Regions from separate parts of the Alcanivorax sediminis genome, predicted to be linked through region 1. Evidence: predicted binding sites of a transcription regulator. Region 1 holds the regulator's gene; the other holds the start of a gene.
The links. Region 1 encodes LexA, which represses DNA repair genes until DNA is damaged. Its sites were predicted from a motif close to TACTGTNTANNTANACAGTA; they were not measured.
Positions count from the first base shown of each region.

Region 2: the regulator LexA is predicted to act here: its motif matches at 1,416-1,435, upstream of recA (recombinase RecA).

Region 1 is NZ_WIRE01000001.1:3,121,305-3,137,425, reverse strand. It holds gene GFN93_RS14290 (DUF6482 family protein) at 1-18, shown strand, start outside; gene GFN93_RS14285 (TatD family hydrolase) at 157-990, opposite strand; gene GFN93_RS14280 (DUF1499 domain-containing protein) at 941-1,357, opposite strand; gene lexA (transcriptional repressor LexA) at 1,389-2,003, opposite strand; gene GFN93_RS14270 (cyclic nucleotide-binding domain-containing protein) at 2,318-2,968, shown strand; gene GFN93_RS14265 (universal stress protein) at 3,123-3,581, opposite strand; gene topA (type I DNA topoisomerase) at 3,861-6,590, shown strand; gene GFN93_RS14255 (DUF6586 family protein) at 6,759-7,289, shown strand; gene GFN93_RS14250 (alpha/beta fold hydrolase) at 7,421-8,194, shown strand; gene GFN93_RS14245 (outer membrane lipoprotein-sorting protein) at 8,350-9,144, shown strand; gene GFN93_RS14240 (hypothetical protein) at 9,148-10,431, shown strand; gene GFN93_RS14235 (TetR/AcrR family transcriptional regulator) at 10,558-11,190, shown strand; gene GFN93_RS14230 (PhzF family phenazine biosynthesis protein) at 11,381-12,286, shown strand; gene GFN93_RS14225 (3-deoxy-7-phosphoheptulonate synthase) at 12,752-13,792, opposite strand; gene GFN93_RS14220 (TetR/AcrR family transcriptional regulator) at 14,417-15,046, shown strand; gene GFN93_RS14215 (histidine phosphatase family protein) at 15,395-16,075, shown strand.
Region 2 is NZ_WIRE01000001.1:1,886,955-1,903,075, reverse strand. It holds gene GFN93_RS08645 (regulatory protein RecX) at 1-311, opposite strand, end outside; gene recA (recombinase RecA) at 304-1,338, opposite strand; gene GFN93_RS08635 (CinA family protein) at 1,515-2,003, opposite strand; gene GFN93_RS08630 (helix-turn-helix domain-containing protein) at 2,094-3,137, opposite strand; gene GFN93_RS17555 (fatty acid desaturase) at 3,271-4,665, shown strand; gene rnk (nucleoside diphosphate kinase regulator) at 5,070-5,459, shown strand; gene GFN93_RS08615 (class II fumarate hydratase) at 5,562-6,938, shown strand; gene GFN93_RS08610 (WS/DGAT/MGAT family O-acyltransferase) at 6,976-8,322, opposite strand; gene GFN93_RS08605 (hypothetical protein) at 8,634-9,095, opposite strand; gene GFN93_RS08600 (TetR/AcrR family transcriptional regulator) at 9,257-9,898, opposite strand; gene GFN93_RS08595 (long-chain fatty acid--CoA ligase) at 9,956-11,584, opposite strand; gene GFN93_RS08590 (GMC family oxidoreductase) at 11,638-13,254, opposite strand; gene GFN93_RS08585 (hypothetical protein) at 13,515-13,664, opposite strand; gene GFN93_RS08580 (methyltransferase family protein) at 13,768-14,547, opposite strand; gene GFN93_RS08575 (S1C family serine protease) at 14,827-15,942, shown strand.

The sequences.
Region 1 (16,121 bases):
CGCAGTGACCGGGCTTGATGCTGGCTGACACAAAAAAGCGGTTCTGACTTCTACCTGTTCCCTATCCGGCCACTTTAGATTGACACCACTCTGGCTCTCCATGCCCAGCCAAGGAGCCACGGTGTGGGGTGATGAGGCTCAGGGTACTGGATAGTGTCATCCAGCTTTTCGATCCGCGAACAGGGCTTTGGCGTTATTGCTTGTCATGGCTGCCACCGCCTCGATTTCCTGGCCTCGAAGCTGGGCGATTCGCTGTCCAATCCAGGGTAGCAAGGATGGCTCATTGCGGCGTTTTTTAGGTGGTGCTTCAGGAAGATCTCTGGGCAATAAATAGGGTGCATCGGTTTCGATGAGCAGGCGGCTGTCCGGGATATTGTGGACCAGATCCGCCAGGTCCTTGCCCCGTCGCTCATCGCAAACCCAGCCAGTAATGCCAATGTGACAATCCAGGTCCAGATAGTCGAACAGTGCTGTTTTTGAACCAGTAAAGCAGTGAACCACGGCCCCGACCAAATCATCCCTAAAGGTTTTCAGGATTGGTTGGAAACGTTCATGGGCGTCGCGCTCATGAAGGAACACGGGCAACCCCGCTTCAACTGCCAGAGCGAGCTGCGCTTCAAAGGCGGTTTCCTGGTCCGGTCGGGGAGAGAAGTCCCGATTGAAATCCAGCCCCATTTCCCCCGCAGCACGTACGGCAGGATGGCGCAGCATATCGGCGAGTTCTTTTTCCAGATCCCGGGAATAGAATCGGGCACTGTGGGGGTGGAGTCCTGCAGTGGCGAACAGGTCGTCATGCTGCTCGGCCAGGGCGATGGCTTCGCGGGATTCGTCGATATGCGTGCCAGTAATCAGCTGCCAGCTGACACCGGCTAGCCTGGCCCGATCGATGACCGCATCGCGGTCATCGCGGAACTGCTTGTCTGTCAGGTTGACGCCAATATCAGCCCACTGGGCGGGCGGAAGGAGGGTCGAGCTGTGCGCTTCGGTCATTGGTTTGAATCTCGGCCAGTTTCACGCGCAGGGATTCTACCCGACGGCGGTTGGCACCTAAATCCCAGTAACCGATCCGTGACGCGGAACGTACTTCCACCACGCCATTTTCCCGGACATAGAAAGTCACATCATCAGTAAAGCGCATCACCAGGCTCTTGAAGCGGGCCTGGATACGAGATTGCCCAACCACGTCGTATTCCACCCGTGGCAGGGAGTCCAGCACGGATTGCACGCGCTGGAGACTGGACTCGCGGTTATCTGACACCTCGAGCGGAGCCACCCAGTGATCCTTGCTGCCGCTCAGGCTGGATACACAGTTGGGTGAGTTCGGGCAGGGTGCGAGCAAATTGTTTTCGTCTGACATGACACTGCTACTCATAACCAGAATGAACAAGCTAGTAAGAATTCGGATCACGGATCAACCCCACAAAAATACCTTCAATTACCAGCTGGTCGGCTGGCACCTTGATGGGCTCGTAAGCCTCATTCGCAGGAAGCAGGGTAGCACTGGACTTGTTCAGTTTTAACGTCTTGACCGTGACTTCTTCGTCAATTCTGGCCACAACAATCTCACCGCTACGGGCCACATTGGACTTGCGCACGGCGATCAGATCGCCATCGAAGATGCCGGCATCCACCATACTGTCACCCTGGACCTTGAGCAGGTACGTGGGGCGTTGTTTGAACAGGCCCTGGGGGACCGGAACGGTACGCTCCACGTTCTCGATAGCTTCGATGGGTACACCGGCGGCCACTTTACCGACAATGGGCAGCTCTTCTTCTGACCAATAGGCGTTGTCCAGCAGCTGGATACCGCGAGAGCGGTCACTGTGCAGGCGGATATACCCTTTACGCTCCAGCGCCCGGAGGTGATCAGAGGCGGCATTCTTTGACTGGAAGCCCATGATATCGGCGATTTCGGCCCGGGTAGGCGCCATTCCGGTATCTGCGATGCATTCGCGAATACAATCCAGTACCTGCTGCTGACGATCAGTGAGTTTGCTGCTCATAACCTTCTCCGTATGGTCACAGGGAAATGACGCCTGTACGGGTGCGTTATTTCCGTTGTCGGCTGTAAGTCATTGACCACAGTCGCTCATCGATTTCGATCCTAGCATGGATACTGATAATATGAACAGTGTTATTTGTCCACCTGTCCATAAGGTCAATGGCGCAGTTCCTGCGGCCTGTTTCGGGAGGCGGATAGCTCCAAAAGTGCCATTCCCGGATGAAACTGTGAATTCGGTTCTGTGGGACATTGTTCTTCACTGCGATGGCGAATAGCATTGTGGTTTTCAGTCCATCAGCGTTTGTGGGGTAACAGATGGAAAAGGCCAATAATAATGATTACGGCCAGCAACGAGTGCGTCAGCTTCTGTCCGGCGTACCCTTTTTTAATGAAATTTCTCGAGATGATGCCGAGCAGTTTGACCTGCTGGAAAGCAATACCCGGCTATGGCTGGCCGGGTCAGGCGATGATGTGATTCGCGCAGGTGATGTGGATTCCACTCTTTACTTCCTGCTGCGGGGGCAGCTTGAAGTACTGGGAGACTCTCCTTCCCACCCGCCGTTGTATTACGTCTCTCCCGGTGAAGTGTTTGGCACGCTGTCGATGTTGCTCGGCACGCCGCGCAGTGCCGATATCCGCGTTTCAGAAAATTCCCGCGAGGCGGTGATTGCCAGCCTCGATTTCAATGATTTCAGTGAAGATGACAGCCCTTACACCCTGTCTACCCGCCTTGCCTTTTATCATATGATCGTCCACCACATCCGTTGGACTCTGGAAGTGAAACGGATGGCAGATCCAGATCATGAACTGGTGCAGTCCATGCGCAAGCTGCCGGTATTCCATGGTGAAAAAGGCAGCCAGGAAGAGCTGGATGCCCTGCGAGAACAGGCCCAGGGGCTGGCTGAATTGCTGTGTCGCTGGAACGAGGAAGGGCAGGGGAATACGGGGGCGCTGCAACTCACCTAGTGAACAGTTAACAGTGAATAGTGAACAGCGACGCGATCCTGGTTTTTGATTTGATGAAAGCAATGAGGCCGCGCCCAAGGGTTGGACGCGGCCTCATACGTTTTAAAACCAGAAACCGTTGCTCGCGCAACTGTTCACTATTCACTGTTAACTATTAATTGCTTTTCTGATCGACCTTCACTGCCAGCACATCACAATGGGCGCCGGGTACCAGGCCGCGGGCGGTGGAGCCCAGCAGTAGCGCCAGGCCACTGCGCGTGTGACTGCCGACGGCAATCAAGTCAGCGCCGAGCTTGTCAGCCATGTCGAGAATGGTCTTTTCGATGGAGCCCAGTTCAACATGGATGTTGGCGTCGGCGATTCCGTACTGTGCAGCATACCGTGCTGCCATGGCCTTTGCCTGGTCCATCAGGCCGGTTTGCAGGTCGGTGACATCCATGGGGACGTCAGCCCCGTAGGCCAGCGCCAGCGGCTCAATCACGTGGATCAGGTGAAGCTCGCCTTCGTTGCCGGAAAGCACACCGGCGGCGCGCGAAAGTACCTGTGCGGACTCATCACTACCATCAATGGCGACCAGAATCTTGCGATAGGGGGTGGGCACGATCTTCTCCATGAGCGGCTTTTCCCCCGAGTATAGCGTCCTTTTAACGGCTTGCCAGAGAACAGACTCATGATTCTCTGATCGGGATCAACGCCATGTTTCATGCGGGGTGCGGCGACTTCATGGCAGGCGCCGAAAGCGCCCCATCTGTGCCCTGACTTGCTCTTGGTGCCTTCTCTGGTCTAGTACTAAAAAAGGAACGTCGGGGTAGATCCTGCTTGACCCGGCCATACTGGCGCTGTCTAAATAGCGCCCATCGCAAGCCTTAGATCGGATGTTGAGTACCTGAGAATGGGAAAATCGCTAGTCATTGTGGAGTCGCCTGCCAAGGCAAAGACCATCAACCGCTATCTGGGCGACGACTTCATTGTGAAGTCCAGTGTCGGCCATGTGCGTGATCTGCCGGTCAGTGGTGGCTCCAAAAAAAGCACCCCTCAGGAGCGCGCCAAGGAAGCCGCTTACACTCGCTCCTTGCCGAAGGAAGAGCGCGAAGCCTATAAAAAGAAGAAGGCCAAGGCCCAGCTGATCAATCGCATGGGCGTGGATCCGGATAAAGGCTGGCAAGCGCATTACGAGGTCCTGCCAGGCAAGGACAAGGTGGTTGATGAGCTCAAGCGTCTCGCAGAAAAAGCTGACCGCATCTATCTCGCAACCGATTTGGACCGCGAAGGGGAGGCCATTGCCTGGCACCTGCGGGAAGTGATCGGTGGTGATGACACCCGTTTCGACCGGGTAGTGTTCAACGAAATTACCAAGAAGGCGATCCAGGCCGCATTCGAAGAACCGGGCAAGCTGGATTTGCACCGTGTCGAAGCCCAGCAGGCCCGCCGTTTCCTTGACCGGGTGGTGGGCTTCATGATTTCCCCGCTGCTGTGGGAAAAGATTGCCCGTGGCTTGTCTGCGGGCCGGGTGCAATCCGTGGCGGTGGAGCTGGTGGTGGAGCGCGAGCGCGAAATCCGTGCCTTCATCCCGGAAGAATACTGGGAGATGTATAGCGACACTCACAGCGCAGAGGGTGAAGCTCTGCGTCTGCAGGTCGCCAAGCACCGGGGCCAGGCATTCCGCCCGGACAACGGCGATGATGCCCATGCTCACCGTGCGGCACTGGAAGCGGCAGGCAAGCTGACCATTACCCAGCTTGAGCAGCGCCCCACCAAATCCCGTCCGTCTGCGCCTTTTATTACGTCTACCTTGCAGCAGGCAGCCAGCACCCGTCTGGGGTTTGGCGTGAAGAAAACCATGATGATGGCCCAGCGGCTCTATGAAGCGGGTCACATCACCTACATGCGTACCGACTCCACCAATCTCAGCACCGATGCAGTGGCTGCCTGTCGCGAGTGGATTGGCGAGAATCTGGGCGACAAGTACCTGCCCGAGAAGCCGCTGTCCTACTCCAGCAAGGAAGGGGCTCAGGAAGCGCACGAAGCGATTCGTCCATCCGACGTGAATCGTCGTTCCGAGCATCTCAAGGACATGGAGCGTGACGCCCAGCGGCTGTATGAGCTGATCCGTCGCCAGTTCATCGCCTGTCAGATGCCCCCTGCGGAATACCTGAGCAGCACCCTGACCGCCACCGGTAATGACTACGAGCTGAAGGCCAAAGGTCGCATCATGAAATTCGATGGCTGGACCCGTATTCAGCCACCGGCTTCCCGCAAGGGCCAGGAAGACACCCTGCTGCCCGATGTGAAGGAAGGCGACATCCTCACCATCGACCAAGTGGATGCCGAACAGCACTTCACCAAGCCGCCGGCGCGATTCACCGAAGCCAGCTTGGTGAAAGAACTGGAAAAGCGTGGCATCGGCCGCCCTTCCACCTATGCGGCGATTATTTCCACCATTCAGGATCGTGGCTATGTGCGCCAGGACAACCGTCGTTTCTATGCCGAAAAAATGGGGGACATCGTCACCGACCGTCTGGTCGAGAATTTCCCCAACCTGATGGACTACGGCTTCACCGCCAGCATGGAAGAAACCCTGGACGAAATCGCCGAGGGCCACCGTGACTGGAAAGATGTGCTGGACGAGTTCTACAAGGATTTTGTCGGCAAACTGGAAGCGGCACAGGGCGAAGGTTCAGGCAAGCAGGCCATTGGTGGCATGCGTGCCAACCTGCCTACCGATACCGACATCCAGTGCCCCACCTGTGGCCGTCCAATGCAGATCCGCACCGGCTCCACCGGGGTTTTCCTGGGCTGCTCAGGCTACAGCCTGCCACCCAAGGAACGTTGTACCGCCACCCTGAATTTGCTGCCTGGCGAAGAGGCGGTGGATGTGAAGGCGGACGATGAAGAAGCGGAAATCAATGAACTCCGCAAAAAGAAGCGTTGCCAGAAGTGTGGCACCGCCATGGAAAACTATCTGATTGACGAAAAGCGCAAGTTGCACATCTGCGGTAATAACCCGGATTGTGATGGCTATGTGATCGAGCAGGGCGAGTTCCGCATCAAGGGTTATGACGGTCCGACCCTGGATTGTGAGAAGTGCAATCATGAGATGCAGCTGCGTACCGGTCGTTTCGGCAAGTTCTTCAAGTGCACTAACGAATCCTGTGGCAATACCCGCAAGCTATTGAAAAGCGGTGAACCGGCTCCGCCGCGTGCCGATCCGATTCCCATGCCGCACCTCAAGTGTGAGAAACACGAAGACGATCATTACCTGTTGCGAGACGGCGCCTCCGGCCTGTTCATGGCGGCCAGCAAGTTCCCGAAGAACCGGGAAACCCGACCTCCGCTGATTGAAGAAATTCAGAGCGTGGCCGAACAGCTGGATCCCAAGCACAAGTATCTGGCCGAGGCACCGGCAAAAGATCCGGATGGCAATCCGGGCGTACTGCGTTACAGCCGCAAGTCGAAAGAGCAGTACGTGATGAGCGAAGTGGACGGCAAGGCCACCGGCTGGTCTGCTTTCTATCGTGATGGCAAGTGGGTTGAGGAGCAGGCAAAGAAAAAAGCGCCCGCCAAGAAAAAAGCCGCCGCGAAGAAGCCAGCTGCCAAGAAGAAAGCGGCAGCCAAGAAGTAAAGACACTAGCTACAAGCTACAACACGAGGCTCGCGTCTCTTGTCCTGAGGGCACTGCTCCGTGCTGCGATGACACAAGAGCGCGGGCACTGCCTCTTCTTCGCGATAGCCTCTCCCGCGCCTTGCTGCTTGGGGCGTGTAGCTTGCAGCTTCTTGCCAGGATTATGTTATGTCCCGAATGGTTCGTGAAAACACCGTTAGCGGTCTGCGTGAGCGGATCTATTTTGCCAATGCCATGCTGCGCCAGTTGACCCACGATCAACGCGAAGCCAGCCCGACCATTCGGTTGGCCCTGCGCGGTGCGGTGGTATTTCATCTTTACTCCGCGCTGGTGGGCATGATCCGGCAATCGGCCAAGACCTATCAGGTGGCAGGGGCAGATACCCTGTTTAGCCTGGCGGCACTGGAGCAGGCGTTCGAGGCGGCGGGTGTTGAGGCGCCGGAAGTCTCGGTGCTGGCCCAGGCACGGCAGGATCGCGGTGATCTGGTGGCCTGGCTGGACAGCGAAATGCAGACGGCTCTTGGGGCGTCAGGCCTGGCCCGTCGCCCCACGCCGCCCAGTGAAGCCAATGCCCTGAACTTGATGGCCGAAGACCGCTATGCGCCATTGGCCGAGGGCGATCTGGAACGTCTGGCGCAGACATCGACCCGTGTTGGTGAACTCGTCGAGCATTGCGTGGGGTATCTGGAAGAGTGGTAACCGGCAAGTCAGCTCCGCTTGACTACCGCTAGGTATCCCCAGCCTTGAAAATAGACCCGATACCCTGAATTCTGGTGGCGTCGGGCCGATTCCCTCTGGTGTCCGGCAACGTTTCCCATGCCGGAGCCCCCATGACCCACCCCTACCGCTGGATGTCTGCACTGTTGTTAGTCCTGTCGGGATGGATGCTGTTAAGCATGCAACCTGCCAAGGCAGAGATGCTGCCTGCGCTCACCGGCGGGCAGTCGGATTGTGTGGTCGTGCTCCATGGGCTGCGTCGCTCTGCGTGGGCCATGTCGCGCATCGAAGACACCCTGACGGAGGCGGGCTACCTGGTCTACAACCAGGATTACCCGTCTACTTCCGCACCGGTAGAAGCGCTTGCCCACGAAGAAATCAGCCGTGCGCTTGGCTGGTGTCGAGCCCAGACCGTAGAGCAGGTGCATTTTGTGACCCACTCCATGGGGGGAATTCTTGTACGCAGTTATCTGCAGCATGAAACTATCCCGGAGCTTGGCCGAGTGGTCATGCTCGCGCCCCCCAACCATGGAAGCGAAGTGGTGGATCGCATGCAGGACTGGTGGTTGTTCCAGAAACTCACTGGCCCGGCAGGGCAGCAGCTGGGTACGGGGCCGGAAGGCATCGCGGCCAACCTGAAACCGGTATCGGCAGAAATTGGCGTCATTGCCGGATCCCGCACAGTGGACCCCTGGTTATCATGGATGATTCCCGGCAATGATGACGGCAAGGTTTCCTTGCCGAGCACGCGACTCAAAGAAATGCGTGACCACCTGGTGGTCCCTGCCAGTCATGTGTTCATCATGCGCAAGCGGGCGGTTATCGAGCAGGTGCTGACTTTTCTCAAACACGGCTACTTTGGCAAGGATGGCGAAGGTTCGGCCTGAATTTCATGCGAATCCGGTGACATTAGTTGACACCGCAGTGCACATTTTGGCCTCATTGGCATCGCTGTTTTCGGCGGGGCGGGTATCATGGTAAACACGGTGTTGCTCCTGCCGTCTGAATAACAAAGATTCCCCACTGAACAATGAGGACAACCATGACATCTCGTTTGCTGACTGCCGGCCTGGCTCTGGCCCTGTCCATCCCCCTCCCTGGCATTGCTCAGACGCCAGAAGAGAAGGGGCTGGAAATCGCTCGTGCAGCGGATGCCCGTGGTGATGGCTTTGGGGATTTTCAGGCCGACATGAAGATGGTGCTGATCACCAAGCGTGGCGATCAGGCAGAACGGGAGCTACGTGTTAAGACGCTGGAAGGGAAAGGGGAGCTGGAAGGCGACAAGAGCCTGACCATTTTCGATACCCCCCGTGATGTCCGTGGCACTGCCATGCTCACGTTCAGCTACAAGACCAAAGACGACGATCAGTGGCTGTACCTGCCAGCCCTGCGTCGAGTGAAAACCATCGCCTCACGCAACAAGTCCGGCCCCTTCATGGGCAGTGAGTTCAGTTTTGAAGACATGCGTGGCCAGGAAGTGGAAAAGTACACGTATAAGTACCTGCGTGAGGAGGCCTGTGGCGAACTGACTTGCCATGTGATGGAGCGGTATCCCACTGATGAGCATTCCGGCTATACCAAGATGGTGGTCTGGCTGGACAAGGACGAATACCGCACCTGGAAAGTGGAGTACTACGATCGTCGTGGCAGCCTGCTCAAGACCCTCGAGTCCAGCGACTTCAGCCAATACAAGGACAATTTCTGGCAGCCCGCCAGGATGTCCATGGTGAACCACCAGACCGGCAAGGCCACCAACCTGTTCTGGAGTAACTACCAGTACGATACCGGTCTGACGGAAGACGACTTCAATCAGAACAGTCTCAAGCGCGCCCGATAAAACATGAAAAAAATACTTGTGACGGCATCGCTGCTGGCGATGCCGCTGGTCACGTTGGGCTGGGAATTCCGTGGCGAAGTGGCGCTGGAAGGGCGGTATTTCACCCAGGACTCCCCATATGCGGAAGCCGATTATTCCAGCAATGGTTCCGCCTACCTGAAACCCGAGTTGCTCCATGAATGGAATGACCGGGATGACCTGTTCACTTTCATTCCCTACGCTCGAGTCGATGAGCATGACAGCGAGCGTACCCATTGGGATATTCGCGAACTATCCTGGATTCATGTGGGCAATGGCTGGGAGTCGCGGGTGGGCATTCGCAAGGTGTTCTGGGGGGTGACCGAAGGCCGGCATCTGGTGGATATCATCAACCAGACCGACCAGGTGGATCAGGTGGATGGCGAGGAAAAGCTCGGCCAGCCCATGATCAACCTGTCGTTGGTGCGGGACTGGGGGATCGTGGACCTGTTCGTGCTGCCGGGTTTCCGGGAGCGCACCTTTGCCGGTGAAGAGGGCCGGCCGCGCACGCCGTTGCCGGTGTCTGATGACGCCCTGTACGAATCCTCAAAAGAGGACGGGCGTGTGGATTTTGCCATCCGCTTCCAGCAGTACTTTGATAATGGTATCGAACTGGCGCTGTCGCACTTCTCCGGTACCAGCCGGGACCCGCTGCTGATTCCGCAGAGCCTGACATTGGCAGAGCTGCAGGCATTGCTGGCCACCGGCCAGCTGCCGGCAAACGCCGATCCGGAATTTACCCCGCTCTACAACGTCATCGACCAGACTGGCCTGGAGCTGCAATACTTGCAGAATGGCTGGCTGTGGAAACTGGAGGGCATCAGCCGCTCCGGGCAAGGGGAACGTTTCAATGCGCTGGACGGGGGCTTTGAATACACCCAGGTGGGCCTGTTCGGCAGTGCCGCCGATCTGGGCTGGATTGTGGAATACATCTGGGAAGACCGCGACGACAGCCTGGCCTCACCACTGGCCAGCGATGTGCTGCTGGGCACCCGCTTCACCTTCAACGATGTGGCCTCCACCGAGATCCTGGCCGGCATCATCTACGATACCGAAGAAGAAGAGAAAGCCATCAGCCTGGAATCCAGCCGTCGTTTCGGCAACAACCTCAAGGCTTCGCTGGAAGCCCGCTTCTACACGGATGCGGCAGATCCGCGAAGCCCCTCTGCGCTGTACCGCGATATCCTCAGAAACGTGAATACCAACCCCGGCCTGGGCCCGATCAGTCGCTCGGACTTTGTGCAGGCAGAAATGGTGTATTACTTCTGAAGCCTGATGAGGTGCCGGCGGTGCCGGCCCTCGTATTTCTCCTGTGACAACCCGGAACCTACTTGACCGAATGTGGCTCCAAACGTATGTTTGAAACGTATGTTTTGAACGCTAGGGGCAAGGAAAATGGCACAGCCAGGAACAGTGGACCGGATTCTGGATACAGCGGAGGTGCTGTTTGCCCAGAAGGGGTTTGCCGAGACAAGCCTGCGGGCCATTACCAGCAGGGCCGGGGTCAATCTGGCGGCTGTGAATTATCACTTCGGATCCAAGGAAGCCTTGATTCAGGCGGTGTTCGAACGCTTTCTCTCGCCATTCTCCCAGGCGCTGGATGCCAAGCTGGCGGAGATGGAGGAGACCGGCACCCCAGATACGCCGGAGAAACTGCTTTCCCTGATCTCACGGCTGGCGCTGGGAACGCACCCTGAAGACCCACAGCGCGCTGCTATTTTCTTCCGCCTTTCCGGCCAGGCCTACAGCCAGCCAGTGGGGCATTTACGAGAGTATTTGCACAAGCAGTACGGTGACGTGTTCAGTCGACTGCAGGAGCATATGCAACGTGCTCTGCCAAACATGCCACCGCGTGAATTATTCTGGCGTGTGCAGTTCGGTCTCGGTGCGGCCATTTTTACTCTGTCTGGTATGGAGTCACTGAAAGAAATCAGCCGCAATGATTTCAACATGGAAGTCACCGAAGCTGATATCACCCGCCGTCTGATGCCGTTTTTGATTGGGGGCATCACGGCTCCGATGCCGTAACAATGCTGGACGCAACACGCCCGAAACCAGACACTACAACCCCTGCGGAAACCTTGCCTGCACAGGCAAACGGGCACACATAATCTCGTCAGGCGTTTGACCTCTGGCGTCCAGCGTTCTTCCATCCATTGCAATAATCCTCTCTTCGGGCATAGTCGAAGGAGGGAAAACAATAATGAGGATGGATGTTATGGCACTCGATTATGCCTTGCTGGATGTGTTTGCTGGTGCGCCATTTCAGGGTACCCAGATACCCGTTGTGACTCTTGATGGCTCGGCTATTGATGCGCATGCCAAGACGGCCATTGCCAGTGAATTCCAGCAAACCGAAACGGTATTTATTGAACCCGGAAACAGTGCCGCTCCGGTGTCTGTGTTTAATGGCCGGGGGCAGCAACTGTTTGGCGCCCATACCATCCTCGCTGCTTCTTTCGTTGCCCATGAAATGGGGTTGACCAAGGACGAGGGTGCCTTTGCTTCGTTTCTGCTCAAGCAGAACGATCAGCTGATCGAAAGCTTTGTGGACAAGACGGAAGATGGCCCCGGCGCCATACAGTTTGCCCGTGAACTTCACCCGACTATTGACCATTACACCCCGGAAGTCAGCAAACTGGCCGCGGCGCTGAATACTGACGAGAAGCATATCTCCTTCAGCAAATACAGCCCCATGGTGGTTTGCGTGGACAAGCCCACGTTGATTGTTCCTTTCACCAAACCCGAGCACGTGCTGACAGCGAGTCTGAATACCGGGTATTGGGATGCGTTGGGTGGGCATGTTTATACCACTGAACTCTTTCTGTTCGCTCCCGGTACCATCACCGGCGAGTCGGATTTTCATGGCCGTATCCTGAACCCGGATTTGCCTAGGGATGTGTATCCCCCAATCGGCAACGTGATGCCCGAGTTCATTGCCTACCTGGCAGAACAGAAGGACACTGCCGACGGTACCCACACCTTCTCTATCGATCGCGGTAGCCTGGATACCCGCAAGAGTCTGCTGCGAGCGGAATTCGACAAGCGTTCGGGCAAGGCGTTGCGCTGCCGTATTGGTGGCAACGTGGTGAAGATGGGCGTGGGTTCGTTGCTGTACTCCTGAAACTGACCAGACAGGGACCTCAGTGTGCTGGATGATCTGACGTTGTATCAGATAATCACCGCTTTTGTGATTTTCCTGGTGTGCATCGCCAGCGTGGCGTTCATTGTCTACCTTAAAAACCAGCGTGGTAAATGAGCAGCGGCAAGCTACAAGCCTCCAGCTGCAAGGCGCGGGGTAGGGGGGGCGGAAAGGCCGTGCCCGCGGGACTCTGTTGAAAGTTCAACGTATAAAATTGAAAAGGAAACCCGGTCAGCAGTGGCGGGTTGTTTATCGAGGGGCATTTCCGCAACCACTGCGACAGAGGGTTATCGGTGGAAGCTTGCTTGCAAGCGAAGCCTTTCAACCTGCCTGCTTTGGTTTGCAGGTAACATCCCTCAGAAAAAGCCTGGCCATCGATGGTGCGCGGGGCAGGGCGGTTCAAATGACTCCCCGCCCATCCCGCGCCTTGTAGCTTGACGCTTGTAGCTAAACTCCCTCCAGCAGCGCACAAGTCTTCTCCCAGCCGAGACATCCATCCGTAATCGACACCCCGTAGGCCAGCTCACCCTCCTGGCCCTGACGTCCATCGTTCAGATGACTTTCCAACATCACCCCGGCGATGTGCTGCTGCCCTTCACCCCGTTGGGCGAGCAGGTCGCGCAGTACTGCGGGTTGCTGTAGCGGATCCTTGCCGCTGTTGGCGTGGCTGCAATCCACAATCAGGCGAGGGTTCTGGCCCCGTTGCTGCAGGGCGGCCACCGTTCGGGTAACACTCTGCGCATCGTAGTTGGGGCCGTCATGCCCTCCGCGCAGCACCAGATGGGTATCCGGGTTGCCGGCGGTCTGCAGCAGAGCCGCGCGTCCCTGGTCATCGATGCCCATATGGCTGTGTGGATGCGATGCGGATCCCATGGCATCACAGGCCACATCAATACCGCCATCGGTGCCATTCTTGAAACCCACCGGCATGGGCAGGCCACTGACCATTTCCCTGTGGATCTGCGATTCGGTAGTACGAGCGCCAATGGCGGCCCAGCTGAGCAGATCGCCCAGATAGTCTCCCGCCATGGGATGCAACAGTTCGGTGGCCAGCGGCAGACCGAGCCGAGCCAGATCCAGCAGTAGGTGACGGGATACCGTCAAGCCGGTGGCCAGGTCATGGCTGCCATCCAGATGCGGATCGTAGAGCATGCCTTTCCAGCCCACAGTGGTCCGCGGCTTCTCCACATAGGCGCGCATCACGATGAAGGCACGGTCATTCAGACGATGTGCGAGTTCAGCCAGCTTGTGGCCGTACTCGAGGGCTGATTTAGGATCATGAAGTGAGCAGGGCCCGGTAATGATCAACAGGCGAGAGTCTTCCCCATTAAGAATATTGCGGATGGTCTGGCGGTGACTGGCGATCTGCCCAGCCAGCGCTGCATCCACTGGCAGACGATCACGCAGGGTGACTGGTGAGGGCAAGGGCTGGCTGCGACGGGTGGCCTCAGTCTGCTGCTGGCTGGCGGTACTTTGAAGCTGTTGCATGTTCTTTCCTTTCAATCTGTACGTGCCCAGGCACGCGAGTTCATCGTCGTAATCTCGAATGGGTCTGCGGCCATTGGGTAAATCGCAGGTGCTGTGCTGTCGGTGGATATCGATACATGTTGTGCCTCCAGTGTGTCGACACGATGTGATCAGTACCGAATGCCGGTCTTTCAGGCAATAAAAAACCCCGGGCGGGATACCGACCGGGGTTTTCAGAGGTTTCGGCAGGCGTCCCGTAACGGGCGCGCCTGGGTAAGGTCAGGCGCGCGAGCGGCTAAACCAATACCCAAAATAGAAAGCACCAGACACAAACGAACGCACCGCCATTGAGGCGATAAGTTGCAGTTGTGGGGTGTTGGTCACTTTCATCGTTAATGAATCCTGTTCGTAATGAAGTCAGACTAACCAGCGCTAGACGTGTCTGCAAGCGGAAATCCTGCTGGGATGGATAGATATTAGCTATACCCGCAGTTGCATAGCTTGTTGAGGTGGGATCGGGCCAAAAAGTAGCCAAGGGTAGGGCGCGCTAACACGTTGATACTGCGGCAAGGTCAATGGTGTGCCTGCAGGGGTGTGACAGACTTGCGGCTGAGTGTTTACCCCGCGATAAGACGAGGACGCCCCATGGCACAACAGAGTGAAGCGCTGGCCATAGAACCCCGTAATGCCATTCTTGAAGCCGCCGCATGGTGTTTCATGGAGCGAGGCTTCAATGCCACCAGTATTGACGATATAGCCCGTGAGCTGTCTGCCACCAAGGGCATGGTCTATCACTATTTTGACACCAAGGCGGAGCTGTTCTTCGAAATCCACCACCGGGCCATGGATGCCTTGCTCGATGAGGTCACCCCCCTGGCCACGGCTTCAATGCCCGCTTCACAGCGCTTCACAGAGATGGCACAACGCTATGTGCGCACCCTGATTCTTACCCGCCATTACCAGCGCACCGTTTCTGAAGCGGTACAGATGCTGCTGCGCAGCACCACCACGGCCAGTCAGCGCCTGCAATTGACCCGACTGCAGGAGCGGCGTAATCACTGTGAGTCGCTCTTCCTGACGGTTCTGGAGCAGGGAATGGCTGAGGGCAGCATGCGGGCACAGCGTCCACGCGTGGCCATCAAGCCGGTCTTCGGTGCCATGAATTCGGTGATCAACTGGTATCACCCACGAGAGGACGAAACCCAGGAGCAACTGGACCAGCTGGTCGGGGAAGTGGTGGATGTGGCTCTACAAGGGGTCATGCTGAGGGGCTGATCTCTTCTGTTTAAACCAGAACCCTGCGTTGCCCCTCTTTATTGCTGGGCTGTGCTGGTACGGTGAGCGCCACCGGCTCCTGATCGTCATGCAAGCATAGGTTCCCAGGGTAGTCTGCCAAAGGGGTCATCCGGCCTGCCGGGCCCAACCTGGCCTCACGCCCTCACGCCCTCACGCTACCTCAAGCGATGACGTCTCCCGTTGCATGAGCCATGCTCGCATGGCGATTCCCCCAGGGCCTGATGGCTATGCATCATACTTATCGGCCAGGATTCAAAATATCAATTTCACTAACAGTTCGGGCTGTTCTAGTCTGGGTCATCGACGACATCGCTTCAGGAGTAGCGCATGGCCCAGTTTTACCTTGTCCGCCACGGACAAGCGTCATTCGGTAGTGACAACTACGACCAGCTTTCCCCCCTGGGGCATCAGCAGGCACGCTGGCTGGGCGAGTACTTTGCCGACCGGGACATGCAGTTTGACGGCCTGATTACGGGCGATCTGGTGCGGCACCAGGAGACCGGTGCGGGCATTTGTGACGGGCTGGGAGTCCAGCTGCCAGCAGAAATTCACACCGGCCTCAACGAATTTGATTTCCATTCCATCGTGCATGCCTGGCTGGCCCAGAACCCTGAGGACAAGGCGCCAGAAGATAGCGCTCATGCCTCGGCCTTCTACAAGGCGTTGAAAGCGGCCATGAGAGCCTGGCGCAATGATGAACTGGGTGGCGACTTGCCAGAAAGCTGGGCGGATTTTTCCGACCGGGTAGCGGCAGCGCGTGATCACATCCAGCAGCACTACAGCGACAAGGACAAAGTGGTGATCGTCAGTTCCGGCGGCGCCATGGGCATGTTCATGAAGCATGCCCTCAACACTGCTGATGACACTGTGGTGGAGCTGAACCTGCAGATCCGTAATACCAGCGTGATCCATGGTTTCTTCAACCGCAAAGCGGTGCGCGTGGCCAGTTTCAATAATGTCCCGCATCTGGATCGCGCCGACCGGTTCGATGCGATTACCTATTTCTGAAGTGAGGCCGGACGCCTGACGCCGGACCAGAAACCGCAAAATCAAT
Region 2 (16,121 bases), 1.2 Mb from region 1:
CCATCATCATCTCCGGCTTCACTGATCGCCCGTTCAATCAGCTCGCGATCCACGCCTTTGAGCTGCATCTCCTGGCGGATACGCAGCGGCCCATGGCCGCGCTCAATGCGTGAGCGCACAAAAAAACCGGCAAAGCGCCGGTCATCGATGAAGCCATGTTCTTCGCACCACTCGATCACGGCCGCCAGTGCAGGGTGATCACCCACTTTACTGCGCAGCTTGGTTTCCAGTTCGCGACGGGCGTGATCCCGGCGCGCCAACAGGCTGACAGCCCGCTGACGCAGCTCGGATTCACTCAGCGGTTCACTCATCGCCCGCCGACACTTCCTCTTCCAGCGGTGCTTCCGCATTCGGGTCCGGCAACAGGCGAGCACGGATCTCCGTCTCGATTTCCTCGGCGATGGCCGGATTTTCACGCAGGTAGTCGCAGGCGTTCTGCTTGCCCTGGCCGATCTTGTCGCCCTTGTAGGCGTACCACGCGCCAGATTTATCCACCAGTCCCTGCTGTACACCCAGATCCAGCACTTCACCCAGCTGATTGATGCCCTGGCCGTACAGAATCTGGAACTCGGCCTGACGGAAAGGCGGAGATACCTTGTTCTTGACGACCTTGACCCGGGTTTCGTTCCCGGTCACTTCGTCACCCTGCTTGACCGCACCGATACGACGGATATCCAGGCGAACGGAAGAGTAGAATTTCAGCGCATTACCACCGGTGGTGGTTTCCGGGTTACCGAACATCACACCAATCTTCATACGAATCTGGTTAATGAACACCACCAGCGTATTGGCGTTTTTCACGTTACCGGTAATCTTGCGCAGCGCCTGGCTCATCAGACGGGCCTGCAGACCCACGTGTGCGTCACCCATTTCGCCTTCGATTTCGGCTTTCGGCACCAGGGCGGCCACAGAGTCAACAATCACCACGTCGACAGCTCCGGAACGTACCAGCATGTCGGTGATTTCCAGTGCCTGTTCACCCGTGTCTGGCTGGGAAACAATCAGATCATCCACATTCACGCCCAGCTTCTCGGCGTAGTCCGGGTCCAGCGCGTGCTCTGCATCCACGAACGCACAGGTGGCGCCTTTTTTCTGCGCCTGGGCAATCACGCTCAGGGTGAGGGTGGTTTTACCAGAAGATTCCGGGCCGTAGATTTCCACGATACGGCCTTTCGGCAGGCCGCCAATGCCCAGTGCGATATCCAGCCCCAGGGAACCGGTGGAAATGGATGGCATGCGCTCGCGCTTGCGATCGCCCATACGCATCACGGAACCTTTACCAAACTGACGTTCAATCTGGGACAGTGCGGCGGACAACGCCTTGGATTTATCGCTCATGGTGACCCCTCTCCTTTATCGGCGTGACAGTCATTGCATCGCCGGTATCTGTGTCGTCAAACTGGCCTTTCAGTCAGCACTGACAATATGGACAGTATTATGAACAGGAATTCCTGTCCTTTGCAACCCTGTTTGTCTTATCGGCGGTTTATTCAGAAACGCTCGGGTGATTGTGACTACTGCAGGCGGTCATTCAAGCCCTGCAGCGCCGCCAGGATGGTCTGCTGACGAACGGCATGGCGGTCGCCCTCAAACAGGAAGCACTGCGCCTCGGCGTAGCCCAGTTTCTGCCCCCAGGCAATCCACACCGTCCCGACCGGCTTGTCCGGGGTGCCGCCATCCGGGCCGGCGATGCCCGTCACCGCCACACTCACGTGCCCCCGAGAGTGCGCCACTGCACCACGGGCCATCTCCAGTGCGGTTTCTTCGCTCACCGCTCCGTGGGCTTCCAGTGTGGCGACGTTGACCCCCAGCAGCTCCTGCTTGGCCTCGTTGGAATAGGATACAAAGCCCCGCTCAAACCAGCGTGAGGAACCGGGAATTTCCGTCAGCACCTGAGCAATGCCGCCGCCAGTGCAGGACTCGGCGGTGACCGCCATCAGTTTCTGCTTGATCAGGCTGTCCGCCAATTGCTCAGCCGCCTGTTGAATTGCGTCCTGTTCCACTCTTACTGTCCTGTCAGGTTGGTTCCGCCTGCCGAGCAGGCCATGATGCTCCGTATGTTACCGGGCAACGAACTGGCGAACATCACCCGTTCAACGTGTTTTGGCATCCTGTTGCCCCGACAGCCATTGCGACGGCGCGCAACCGGCCTCGCGACGAAAGGCACGCGTAAAGTTGGCGCTATCCCGATAGCCCAGTTCCAGCGCGATCTCCAGCATGCTCAGCTGCCCGCTGCGTACCAGATCGCAGGCTCGCTGAAAACGGATCTGGCGGGACAGCTCACGAAAGCTTGCCCCCTCCTCTTGCAAACGCCGATCCAGCGTACGCGGCGCGATGTTGAGCAGCGCCGCCAGTTCTTCGCGGGAGGTAATGACATCCCGAGAGTAGGTCAGCATGGCCGTCACCCATTCCACCAACCGCCCCTGTTTCAGGGTCTGCTGGGCCAGTTCGCTACACTGGCGCTCTGCCAGCTTCAGGGCCCCAGGGTCGGCCATGGCCAGCTCCCGGCTCACCAACCCTCTGGGGTACAGAATCCGGAAGCCCGGACGAATCGGCCAGCCAAAATGCCAGCGTGCCGGTTTCAGCCCGGCGTAACGCTCCAGATGCCGGGGCGTACCACAGGAGAGGTAGAGATCATAAGTCGGCATGTTGCCCTGCAGCAGGGAGAGAATTTCCCAGTGCCAGGCAACTGCGATTGCCTCGATGTGAAACTGCAGACAGAGCGGCGACTGGCCCGCGGCCACCGTCAGCAACACCTCATCATGCTCATCGCCACGACGGTACTGCAGGCGGAAGGTGGGCATGATGATGCGGAAGTAGCGCGCCAACAGCTGGAATACATAGTCCAGGTCCGGGCTGCTCAACATGGCGTAACCCAGCATGCCATGGGAGCTGAGCTTCAGACTGCGCCCCAGCTCAAAAGCCCAGGGGATATCGGGTGCAATGCGGTAAACCTCCGCAATCAGTGCCTCCACCTGCGGCAAGGTCAGGCGCCCTTCCGGATCGTCCAGCGTCTCTTGCGCCATCCCTGCCTGACCGAACACAGCAGCGCCATCCAGACCATGGCCACTCAACAATTCACCAAGGCGCGCGTAGTAACGCGCGGGAATAAAGGGAAGACCACCAGCAGACGCCATGTCGCACCTATGAAGAACACTGTCAATAAATGCCAATAGGTTGGCAATAAATGACAAGCCTGGCAAGCCCGGCTCTGGGAATCTGCATTCACCCAATTATTCCCGACAACGGTGACTTGCGAGGTAAACAACAATGACAACGCCAAACGTGACCGCTCCCTGGTCTGACCGGAAATACCTGCTCTGGCTGGCCAGTCCGTTTCTGCCCCTGCTCGGCTTCCTTACCCTGCTGGCAGCCTACCTGCTGGAACAGCCCGCCCTGTTCTGGCTGATGCCGGCATTTTTCTACGGGGTATTGCCCCTGATGGATTGGTTGATCGGCACCGATATCAATAACCCTCCGGAAAGTGCCGTGGCGGCACTGGAAGCCAACCGCTATTACCGCGCCATCGTCTATGCCTACATCCCGGCCCAATACGCCACCACCATCATGGCGGTGTGGCTCGCCACCAGCACGGACATCAGCCTGGCCAGTATGGTCGCGTTGCTGATCACCGCAGGACTGATCAACGGCGTGGCCATCAACACTGCCCATGAGCTGGGCCACAAACGCGCCGATCTGGAAAAATGGCTAGCCAAGGTTGCCCTCGCACCTGTGGCTTACGGGCATTTCTTTGTGGAGCACAACCGGGGCCACCACAAAAACGTGGCCACTCCCCGTGATCCGGCCAGCTCCCGCATGGGCGAAACCTTCTATGCGTTTCTGCCGCGCACCATGATTGGCAGCCTGCGTTCCGCCTGGGAACTGGAAGCAGAGCGACTGGAGCGACAGGGAAAATCCGTCTGGTCTTTTGATAACGAAAACCTGCGCGCCTGGTCCATGACCGTGGTGCTGTTCGGTGCTCTGACTCTGTGGCTTGGTACCGGTGCCCTTGCCTTCCTGCTGATTCAGGCGTTCTTCGGTGCCGCCCTGCTGGAAGTAGTGAACTATCTGGAGCACTACGGTCTGCTGCGCCAGTGGGATGAGCGCACCGGGCGCTATGAGCGCTGCGCGCCCAGCCACTCCTGGAACAGCAACAACATCGTTACTAATCTGCTGCTGTATCAGCTGCAACGTCACTCAGATCATCACGCCAATCCGACCCGACGCTTTCAGTCACTGCGCCACTTTGACGAGTCGCCGCAGCTGCCTTCCGGTTATGCGTCCATGATGATTCTGGCGTACTTCCCGCCGCTCTGGTTCAAGGTCATGAACCCTCGGGTTGCCCGCCACTACGGAGGAGATGTGACCAAGGCACACCTGTACGGCCCGAAACGAGAGCGACTGATAAAAAAATGGCAGACCGCGCCCACCCCTTGCCCGGAAACCGTGGTCCCGGCGACGCCATCACAACAAGAACAACGCTCCCCCAACCTTGTGGCCGCCAGCCGCCATCGCTGCAGCAACTGTGGTTATGTCTATGACGAGCATGAAGGGAACCCAAACGAGGGCTTCGTTCCCGGCACAGGCTGGAACGCAATTCCGGACAACTGGTCCTGCCCGGAGTGCGCAGTAAGAGACAAAAGCGATTTTGTTCCCGTTACTTGATCAACGGGTGATAGCAAAAGAGCCCGTCACGGGCTCTTTTGCGTTGCGACACCCTTGGGAATGCGTCAGACGAACATAGATACGCAATGACTTTTCTGGCCTGGCAAACAAGTAACAAGCGGACTGAACATCCCGTTGATACTCTGAAAATGAGTCCAGCATCATGCCCCCCCCCTTCAAACTGAGCCATCTGGACAACGGCTACCTTTCTGCTACGCTCGCTCCATGGCTATTGAATTTGCTCCCGCATTGGTGAGCCTCCGCCCCTCATTTCAAACAACCGCCCTCCCCAAGGGCATGGTTGCGAGCACCCCTGCCTTTCTCTCCTGACGCCGAACGTCCGTGCTTTACCGGGGGTTCGGCGCCTCCAGCACCTCGACGTCTGAATTTCAAAGGAGAGCAAAATGGCCAAGTTACCCTCAATCACGGTCACCACCCTGGACCGTGCCCGTCTCTATGCCCTGCTGGACCGCCAGCAGGAAGACAGCGATGAAGTCGATCATCTTTATGCCGAGCTGGAACGTGCTCATATCGTCGCGCCGGACGAATTACCGCAAGGCACCGTTTGCCTGGGCAGCCGTGTGCGCTTCTGTGAAACGGCCACGGGCAAGATCCACCAGCGGGTGCTGGCCCTGCCCGGTGACATGGCACTGTACCCGGATGCCATCTCCATTCTGAGCCCTGCCGGTGCAGCGCTACTCGGCCTGAGTGTGGGGGATACTATCGACTGGCCCTACCGTAATCGCACCTTGCACCTGCAGCTGCTCGACGTCTTGCCCGCCGAACAGCAGTAATCCTTCCTCGCCGCCGGGAATCCTGTGAGTCCTGATTCCCGGCAAGCACCCTTAAAAGCCAGCTGATACACTCGAAGAAAGCTCGCCGACAGGGACAGGATCATGACTCGCTTTCGTATCGAAAAAGACAGCATGGGCGAACTCAACGTGCCAGCGCAGGCGCTCTATGGCGCCCAGACCCAAAGGGCCATTGATAACTTCCCGATCAGTGGCCAACCTCTTCCTGCCGCTTTTATCCGCGCCCTGCTGCTGGCCAAGCGCGCAGCCGCCAGCGCCAACAGCGAACTGGAGGCGATCCCGACAGAAATGGGCCAAGCCATCTGCCATTGCGTGGATGAGCTGCTGCAGGGCGACTTCATGCAACACTTCCCGGTGGATGTGTTTCAGACCGGTTCCGGCACCAGTTCCAACATGAATGCCAATGAGGTGCTGGCCACTCTGGCCAGCCGCCGCTACGGCAAGGCAGTAAGTCCCAACGATCACATCAACTATGGCCAGAGCAGCAACGATGTGATCCCCTCCTCCATCCATATCAGTGCCGCCATGGCCCTGACAGAAGAGTTACTTCCTGCGCTCCACCATCTTGTTGCGGTGACTCGTCAAAAAGCAGAGGCAGTGCACCCGTATGTGAAAACCGGCCGCACCCACCTGATGGACGCCATGCCCGTGCGCATGAGTCAGACACTCACGGCCTGGGCCGATCAGATCGAGCGCAACATCCATCACCTCAGACAGCTACAACCCTCAATACAGAGTCTGGCCCAGGGCGGCACCGCCGTTGGCACCGGCATCAATGCCCACCCGGATTTTGCTGCTACCTTCAGCAAGGCACTGAGTGCCCATACCGGCATCACTTTCACCCCGGCCGCCAATTTCTTCACCCATATCGGCTCCCAGGACATTGCCGTGGCTCTGTCCGGCCAGTTGAAAACCACAGCCGTGTCGATCATGAAAATCGCCAACGATCTGCGCTGGATGAACTCGGGCCCATTGGCGGGGCTGGGAGAAATCGAACTGGAGGCACTGCAACCAGGCTCATCGATCATGCCCGGCAAGGTCAACCCGGTGATTCCGGAGGCGGCAGCCATGGTGGCAGCCCAGGTGATCGGCAACGACACCACGCTGACGGTGGCCGGACAATCGGGAAATTTTGAACTGAACGTGATGCTGCCGCTGGTGGCAAAAAACCTGCTGGAAAGCCTCAACCTGCTCAGTAATGTCAGCCGCTTGCTGGCCGACAAGGCCATCGCCACTTTCACGGTCAGGGAAGACAAGCTCAACGAAGCCCTGGCGCGTAACCCGATCCTTGTCACCGCGCTAAACCCCATCATCGGTTATCTCAAGGCCGCCGAAATCGCCAAGCTCGCTTACAAGGAGAACCGTCCCATCATCGACGTGGCGGTGGAGCATACGGACCTCAGCCGGGAAGAACTGTCTCGCCTGCTGGACCCCGCTACGCTAACAGAAGGGGGGCATTAAGCCCCCCTTCTGTTAACAACCTGATTCGCGACCCGCATTACTCCAGTTCGCTGAGCGACTCCTCGAAGTAGTCCAGGAAGCGCTGGATATGCGGCAGGGTGTCGCGGCAACCGATGACCCCGAACTCCAGGCTGTCCTTGTAGCTGACCACGGTGATATTGAGCGCATAACCGTGCAGCACCAGCGACACCGGGTAGGTCGCCTGCATCTCGGCACCGTTCAGATACAGTGTCTCTTTCGGCCCCGGCACATTGGAAATCACCAGATTGAACATGGGGCTGACTCGCCCGGACAAACCCGTAATCTGGCCCAGCGACAACGGCACATTGGTCAGCAGGGTATAGACGTCGATCTCGGCCTTTTGCATGTCGCCAAGGCGACCTTTCACCGATTTCATGGAATCCTGAATCGCAGCAAGACGCGCTTCCGGCGTGTCCAGATGGGTGCCCAGACTGACCTGCACGGTGGTGATGGCATTACCGCCCTCGCTGGCCTGATCAGCACTGCGAAGTGCCACCGGCACCTGCGCCACCAGCGCCTCATCCGGCAGACTATCCAGGGACAGCAAATAACGACGCAGGGCGCCACCACACATGGCCAGGAAGATATCGTTCACTGTGCCGTTGTGCTTCTTTGCCGCCGCCTTGATGCGCGGCAGCGACCAGGACTGGGCGGCAAACCGGCGAGCGCCGGTAACACGACGGTTAAGCTGGGTTTTGGGCGCCCGGTAAATGGTTTTCACGTTGCCATCCTTGGGCTGACGCAGCAGGTCCACCAGCTGCCCCGTGCCTTTGGACACATTGCTGAAGCCCTGCCGCACTGACGCCTTCACCTTTTCCCCGGGAGAGCGTTTGGGCTTGTTGGCATCCCACTCACCGGACCAGGGCGCCGGAATACCTTCATCCGCACTTTTTGCCATGCGTGACTGCATCAGGTGCATGCCCGCCATGCCGTCCACCATGGAGTGGTGCATCTTGGTGTAGAGCGCAAACCGGTTCCCCTCGATGCCCTCAATCAGGTAGCACTCCCACAGGGGACGGCTGGGATCGAGGCGCTGGGCATGCAGGCGCGACACCAGTGCCAGCAGTTCACGCACCCGGCCCGGACGCGGCAAGGCCGAATGGCGCACGTGGTAATCAATATCGAAATTCTCGTCCTCCACCCAGGCCGCATCCATACGCAAAGGCAAATGGGACTGGATCTTCTGACTGAACGGACGACAGATTCCATCCACCTTCACCAGGTAGCGATACATGCTTTCCATGTAGTCCGCCGGTGCATCCTCGGGAATGGTGAACAATGCCAGCCCCCCCACGTGCATGGGGGTCTCCCGGGTTTCCATCATCAGCCAGCCGGAATCCATAATGGAAAGTTTGCGCGCCATAATTTGCTCCCAGAGCGTTATTCTTGGTGGTCCGGTATCCACAACGCCACCCTCATGACCGGGATACCAAACCCTTTATTGTCCAGATTCCAGCCTCATACTCATTGCCAGAATCGTTGCTTTTGGTTATCGAAAGATACAACAGCATCTCCACCGTTTATACCGTGGGGAAAGCCGGGGGTATTGCGGGGTCGGTTACAGGGGAGCCTTGGATAGCGGATTCAGCACAGGCAGTAGTGCACCGGCTCCTTGACGGAGCAGCCACGTGCCGGTGGAACCGCGCAACACCCAGGAATAACGGCGAGCGTCGATCAAAGATCGCTCATTCGCCCCACATCGCGAGCCATGCGCATGGCCTCGTGGCGTTCAAGATCGGTCATGCTACCCAACAGTTCGCTGACCGCAGGCGTCGGCGCCTTGTCAGCAAGGTACTGGTAGAGGGCGATCAGATGCTCATGCAGATCCAGTACCCGCGTCACTACCACATCGGCGTCGTCGCTCTCAAAGCTTTGCGGGTTAGTCAGGTGCTGCAGCGAAGGTGACGTATTCAGGTAATCCGTTAACCAGGTATTCAGCGCCGCCTGGCTCGCGTCTTTCTCGGCCTTCTCAATGACCCACTCCAGCTTCTGCTCATGGTCACTCAGATAGGCCAGTAACATTCTTACTCTTTCCTGCCCTTCCACGGTGAAGCGGGTGTCCAGATCCCTGGCCAACTGATGGTGCACTTTGCGGGTCAGCTCCATCACATCGAAAACCGTTTCCACGCTCATCATGCCTCTCCCTATGCTGATTGAACGATCTTTCAGGCCCCTGTTGCAGACAGCCTGAAACCTGCAGCCACCCACCGCAGGCACACTCACAGTATGCACCTAACCTGACAGAAAAACCTGACCTGAATCAGGGAAAGCACCTGCCCTCCCATGATCCGGCACCTCTACAAAATGCGGTCCAGAACCTGGCGTAATTCTGTCGCGATTGCCTGCTGGGGCCGTTGTCCCGTCAGCAATTGCTGCTGCATCAGGAACTGGAAGGCTCCGTCCATAGCCGCATACAGCAAAGGAGAAAAGGCACTGGCGTCATGCCCTGCCTGCACCCAGGCCTGTGCCAATACCTGAATCAGCCCTTGCTCGATGTCGTTGACGGTTTCCCGAAAGGAAGGATCGAACAACGCCTGGTTGCGGATGTCGTACCACAGCCGGTGGGTTGGACCATCCCTGAAGATTGAGGCGGCCAACGCATCGGACAAACGCATGATCACCGCATCCCTGCCCTCGCTGCCCTCCAGCGCCTTTTCGAGATAGGCCATGAAGTCAGCCTTGTAGGCCGACACGCAATAGGCAATGAGTTCTGCCTTGTCTTCGAAATAATAATGGAGCATGCCCAGGGACAGACCCGCCCTGGCGGCAATGTCGCGCAGGCTGGTATTGGCGAAACCCAGTTCGTGTAACGCCTGCAGGGCGCTATCCGCAATCAGGCTCTTCTTCTCATTGCGTTTCTGCGCGTTGCGCTGAGCCCGTTGTTGGAGTTTTTCCGGCATGGAATCCATGGCTTCGTCCTGCTTTCCATACTGAATCACGAACGGTCGCGGGGCGTTCGCCCCACGTCCGTTCACAGCCTGTTTCAGGAAAAACCCTCAACCTTCAGCGGTCATCAGAATCTCTCCGAAACGTTCGCGGAGCTGATTCTTCATGACCTTGCCAGTGGCGCCCAGCGGCAGATCTTCAACAAAGATCACCTTATCCGGCACCTGCCAGCTGGCCACCTTGCCATCATAAAACGCCAGCAAGGCGTCTTCGGACACATCGGCTTCGCCGTTCTTCACCGCGATCAACACCGGGCGCTCATCCCACTTGGGATGACGGGCTGCAATGGCCGCCGCATTGGCAATACCGGGATGGGCAATGGCGATGTTTTCCAGTTCTACCGTGGAAATCCACTCCCCACCGGACTTGATAATGTCCTTGGAGCGGTCGCGAATAATCATGTAGCCATCCGCATCCAGCGTGGCCACGTCACCGGTGTCGAACCAGCCATCGGCAGTAAGCGCCGATTCGTTCTTGCCGAAATAGCTTTCCACAATCCAGTGGCCGCGAATCTGCAAGTCGCCCTGGGTTTCGCCGTCACGGGGCAGTTCGTTGCCGGCTTCATCCACAATTCTCAGCGACACACCATAGGGCGGACGACCCTGCCCCTGACGCAGCAGAGCCTGCTCTTCTGCGCTGAGGTGATCATGCTTCTGCAACAACTGGTTCATGGTGCCCAGCGGCGAGGTTTCAGTCATGCCCCAGGCATGAATCAGTTCCACGCCATACTTGTCGCGGAACTGGTTGATCATGGACGGCGGCAGCGCCGAGCCCCCAACCACTGTGCGTATGAGGCTTTCCGGTTTCTTGCCGGTACGGGCCATGGCTTCCAGCAGTCCCATCCAGATGGTGGGCACACCCAGCGCCAGGGTCACTGATTGGGCGTTCAGCAGGTTCACCAGGCTCTCGCCGTCCAGGTGCGGTCCAGGCAGCACCAGTTTGGCACCAACCGCCGCCGTCACATAAGGCACGCCCCAGGCATTCACATGGAACATGGGCACCACCGGGAGCACCGTGTCGCGCGCGGAAATAGCCAGGCCATCGGGCTGGTTGCCGCCAAGAGAGTGCAGAACCGTGGAGCGATGGGTGTACTGGACGCCCTTGGGGTTTCCGGTGGTGCCGGAGGTGTAACACAGCGCAGCCGGGCTGCGTTCATCAATCTCCGGCCACTGTGCCAGCGGCTCGACTTCCTCCAACAGCTCGTCGTAGAACTTGAGGCCGTCGAGCGTGGCTTCCGCCTCAGCATCGCGGGCGCCCATCAGCACGAAATGACGCACACTCTTCAGCTTGGGCTTCAGGGCAGCCACGGCGGGCAGGAAGGTACGGTCAAAGAACAGCACCTGATCATCCGCATCTTCCACGATGAAGATCAGCTGTTCCGGCGGCAGACGAGGGTTAATGGTATGAGTGATGCGACCGCTGGAGGCAACGCCATAATAGATTTCCAGATGACGGCGGTTATTCCATGCGATGGTGGCGCAACGACTACCCGCTGGCACGCCCATCTTGTCCAGTGCCGCAGCCAGACGACGGGCGTTATGAGCCACTTGCCCCCAGGTGAGGTTTTCCACCTCGCCACTCACCTCCACCGACACCACCTCGGTACCGGCGTGATAGTTCATGGCGTGATCCAGCAGTGAACCCACCGTCAGCGACTCATACATCATGGTGCCATTCATACTCTCTCTCCTTAACCCTTTACTCTAAGCGTTATTGGTTTATTTAAGTTGTTTCAGGCTCGGGCCTGTTCGGCCTTGATCATGTCTGCGGCCTTTTCCGCAATCATGATGGTAGGGGCATTGGTGTTGCCACTGACCAGCGACGGCATCACGGATGCATCCACCACACGCAGCCCTTCCAGGCCACGGACTTTCAACTGAGGGTCTACCACGGCCATATCGTCCAGCCCCATCTTGCAGGATCCGACCGGGTGGTAAACCGTATCGGAACGGGAACGGATATGGTCTCTCCATTCATCATCGGTAAAGTCCAGGCGCGCGCCAAACAGTGGCGCTTCCCGATACTTTTCCAGCGATTTTCCTTCCAGAATGTTTTGCGTGATCTTGGCGCCCTTGAGCAAGGTTTCCAGATCACGTTCGTCGCTCAGGAAGTTGGGATCAATGCCCGGCGCGGCCGTTGGATCGCCGCTCTTGAGGAAAACACGACCTCGAGAGTGCGGACGAAGCACGCACACATGGCAGCTGAATCCGTGCCCGAGGGTCAGTTTGCGGGCATGGTCATCAACGACCGAGATCACGAAGTGCAGCTGCAAATCAGGGCGACTGACCGACTCATCACTCTTCAGAAATGCCGCCCCTTCTGCAAAGGGCGTTGCAATCATCCCTGTGCCATCTTTCTTCCACTGCAGGGTGTGCTTGATCAGATTGAAAGTGGCGGTGACACCAATACCAAAGTTATCAGTATCGCGGGATTTGTAGGAAAGAATGAAATCGATGTGATCTTGCAGGTTCTGCCCTACACCGGGTAACTCGTGCACCAGCGGGATACCGTGGGGAGTAATATCCTCCGCCCGGCCCACACCGGATAACTGCAGCAGTTGCGGGCTACCAAAGGCGCCGCCACACACCAGCACTTCGCGACGGGCATTCACCACCTGCTCCTGGCCCTTCTGCAGATAGACCACACCGCTGGCACGCTTGCCCTCAAACAGGATACGGCTGGCATGGGCAGCGGTCAGAATAGTCAGGTTCTTGCGGTCCATCACCGGGTGCAGAAACGCGGCAGCCGTAGAGCAGCGCTCGCCGTTTTTGGGCTGACCATGGAACTGGGTCACTTGATAGATTCCCGCTCCCTCGTTATCACCGGTATTGAAATCGTCAATGACCGGGTAACCCGCTTCCCGTGCGGCCTCAACGAAAGCATGGGTAACCGGGCGCGGGGATTTCTGATTACTGACATGCAAGGGGCCATCGGCACCATGCAGGGCACTGGCACCCAACTCGTTATTTTCGGACTTGATGAAATAAGGCAGCACCTCATCCCATGACCAGCCCTCACAACCCTGCTCAGCCCAGTTGTCGTAATCCTGCTTCTGGCCACGAACATAGAGCATGGCGTTGATAGCACTGGAACCCCCCAGCGCCTTGCCGCGGGGTTGATAGCCCAAGCGCCCTTTCAGGCCTGGCTGAGGCTCGGTTTCGAAAGCCCAGTTGCTGACCATGCCGTTGGGCAGCATGGCTACCACCCCGGCCGGGGCACGGATAAGAATGTGGTCGCCCTTGCCACCTGCTTCCAACAGGCAGACGGACGCAGAAGGGTCTTCACTCAGACGTGCAGCCAGCACGGCACCCGCAGAGCCGCCACCGACGATGACGTAATCAAATTCCATCTTTCTCTCCCTGTTGTTCTTATCTTGCTTTTATCGGGCCCCGGGTAGCGCACCCAGCAAAGCCAGCCCCTATGAATCCTGAAAATTGGTCATCTGTCCAGTTTGTTTGTACTAACCTATCGGTTTTGTTTTGTAACTTTGTGTGGCGGTCATCACTTCTGGCCGTCATTCGGGTCCCCAAGACAGTATTTCCACTTCAGACAGGCCGGTGTTCGACAGGTCGCAGGCCATAAAAAAGGCCGCAAATGCGGCCTTCACTTTTAACGCTCCTTCCCCACAGCGCTATACCAGTTACTGTCTGGGTAGCGCTTGAGCCGCTTCTCGACTTCACTGCGGATCTTCTTCTCCAGCTTCACACTTTGCTCGCTGGGGTAATTCCCCACATAGGCCAGCACTGGCTCCTCAATCATTTCGAGAGCCTTGCGCGACCCTGAAGCTTCAATGCCGTCCAGCAACGCATTGATCAGCGCCTGCCAATATCTGGCAAAAGCAGCTGGGAACCGATGCTCAACGCTAGCGTTTTTTTACCGTAAAAAATGTTCCCACTCGCTGCCGATATTCGTCATACCTTGGCCCGATACTCTGACGAAGATCTTTCTCCTCAAAGTAAACACCGATGGCGATATACACCGTCAAACCCACCGCCAGCATCAACGCAGACGCCGTCATCATGGGCGTGAACCAGAGTCCAACCAACACACCCAGCATGATGGGGTGGCGGCTATAGCGATACATCCAGTTTTCCTTGAACGGCACAGGCGTGTACTCCTGGCCATGGGCGGCCAACCAGGCCTGACGCAGGCCAAACAGGTCAAAATGATTGATCGCAAAGGTCGCTGCCAACAGGTAGCTCCACCCCGCAAGGAACATCAGCCAGAACGGCACCGCAAGCCCACCCTGAACATGCCAGGCTATCCCGCTCAACGGCTGCCAGAGAAGCACAACCAAAAGCAGGGCCACACCGCTCATCAACACATAATTACTGCGCTCAAGTGCCACGGGGAAATGCCGATTTAGCTTCGACTTGAACGCGGGCCTCGCCATGATGGAATGCTGCAGCCCCCACACGCCGAGCAGCAGCACATTCAGCAAGGCCGCCACCAGATTACTGCCTGTGACGGGAGCAACATTGCCAAGCGGCAACAGCCCCGCCATGGCGAATACCAAAGCCGCCAGCCCTGTGACTCCAACGACATAGGCAAAGGCGCTATAGATGATTAACCCATAGGCATGGGAATGATGTTCATTGATATCTGACTGCTTGGCACTGGTCGCCATGACAAAGCCCTCCATGGTATGTCCTGACTATGAGTGTGTGCCTATCACGCAAGTGCATCCCGGAACAGGTCGACAAAACCAACCAGAGGCCAAAACAGCAGACTTCAGGCCTTTTCATACTTTCGACAAGTAAATCAGAGCCTTGCCCAGGAAGGCGTCAGTCAACGGCAAATCCCGGTGCCATTTGTAATTATGCCAAAGCTGGCTATATTCATTCCTGCAACGGAACGACTCTAAAAGGAAAAGGTGGGGAGATTCACCGAATCTGCCCATCATTATCACAAGGACAACAGGATGAAATGCCCCAAATGCGGCCATGAGCAGGAGGGCACTGAAAAGTGTGATGCCTGCGATATTTACTTCGCCAAGTACCAAGCGATTCAGGAGCGCCTGAAAAACCCGCCGCCCTCCAACCGGCGCAAACCACGAGAGCGTGAGCCCGAAAGCAGCTCAAAACTGCCTTTGGTAGCAGCAGCGGCATTGATCATCGGGGGAGGTGTGTACTTCCTTGGTGACGATGAGCCGGTAGAACAGGTTCCCACGGCAACAAATGAGGAAGCCCCACCCCCGGCTCCGCATGGCATCATGGCCCAGCTGGCAGAATCTCACCCTCCCGGCAATGCGATTGAAGCCGCACGTAATGCTACTGTCTTCATTGAAACGCCATGGGGATCTCTGGGCTCAGGGTTTATCGTCCGCAGCGATTGCACCATTGTGACCAACCGCCATGTCGTCGATTTCAACGAAGACCTCTATCGTGCGGCCATTTACAGTAACCAGTCACTACAACAGACAGTTCGCAGTGAAGCCATGGAGAGGCAGGCAAGGTTCTACGAATTGTCGCGCATCCATTCAGCCATGCTAGCTTCTGGCGCCCCACGGGAGGACATCGAGGCAGTGCGCGATGAGCTTAGCGCCCTCGGCGACAGTCTTAACTCACTTCCAGGTGAGTTGACTGACGCTGTTGATGAACAAGTACAAGACATGGCCATACAAGCCAGGACCCAGCCGATTGTGGCATCTCTTGTAGACGGTACCGAATTCGAGATACACCAGGTTCGCCGCTCCGAGACTCTGGATCTCGCCAGCTTCCAACTGCCGGCAGAAAACTGCCCTTTCATCACTTTGGCAACATCCAGCGACCTCAGACAGGGCGACAGGCTATACACCATCGGCAGCCCTTCAGGGCTGACCTACACAGTTACCTCGGGTATTTTTTCCGGCAACAGGGATATGGAAAGCTTTACCGCCCTGCAAACCGATGCGCCCATCAACCCAGGAAACAGTGGCGGCCCACTGATTCGGGAAGATGGCTCGGTCATTGGCATCAATACCGCCATTTTGAGGGGCACTTCTGGAATCGGGTTTGCCATTCCCATTGAGCTCGCGAAGGATGAGTTCAACTTGTAGTTGTTGATCCAGAACACCTTGCCATCTGATGGACGGCCCACTGCTTCTGCCTAACCTGGCGAAATCCTGCCTGTAAGGTGAAGCATGGTGCCGTCCTCCTCAGTCCCCGACTTGGGTACTGATTCCCTGTTGTCACAACCTGAGGATTTTGACGACAGGGACAATCGAAACCATATGGC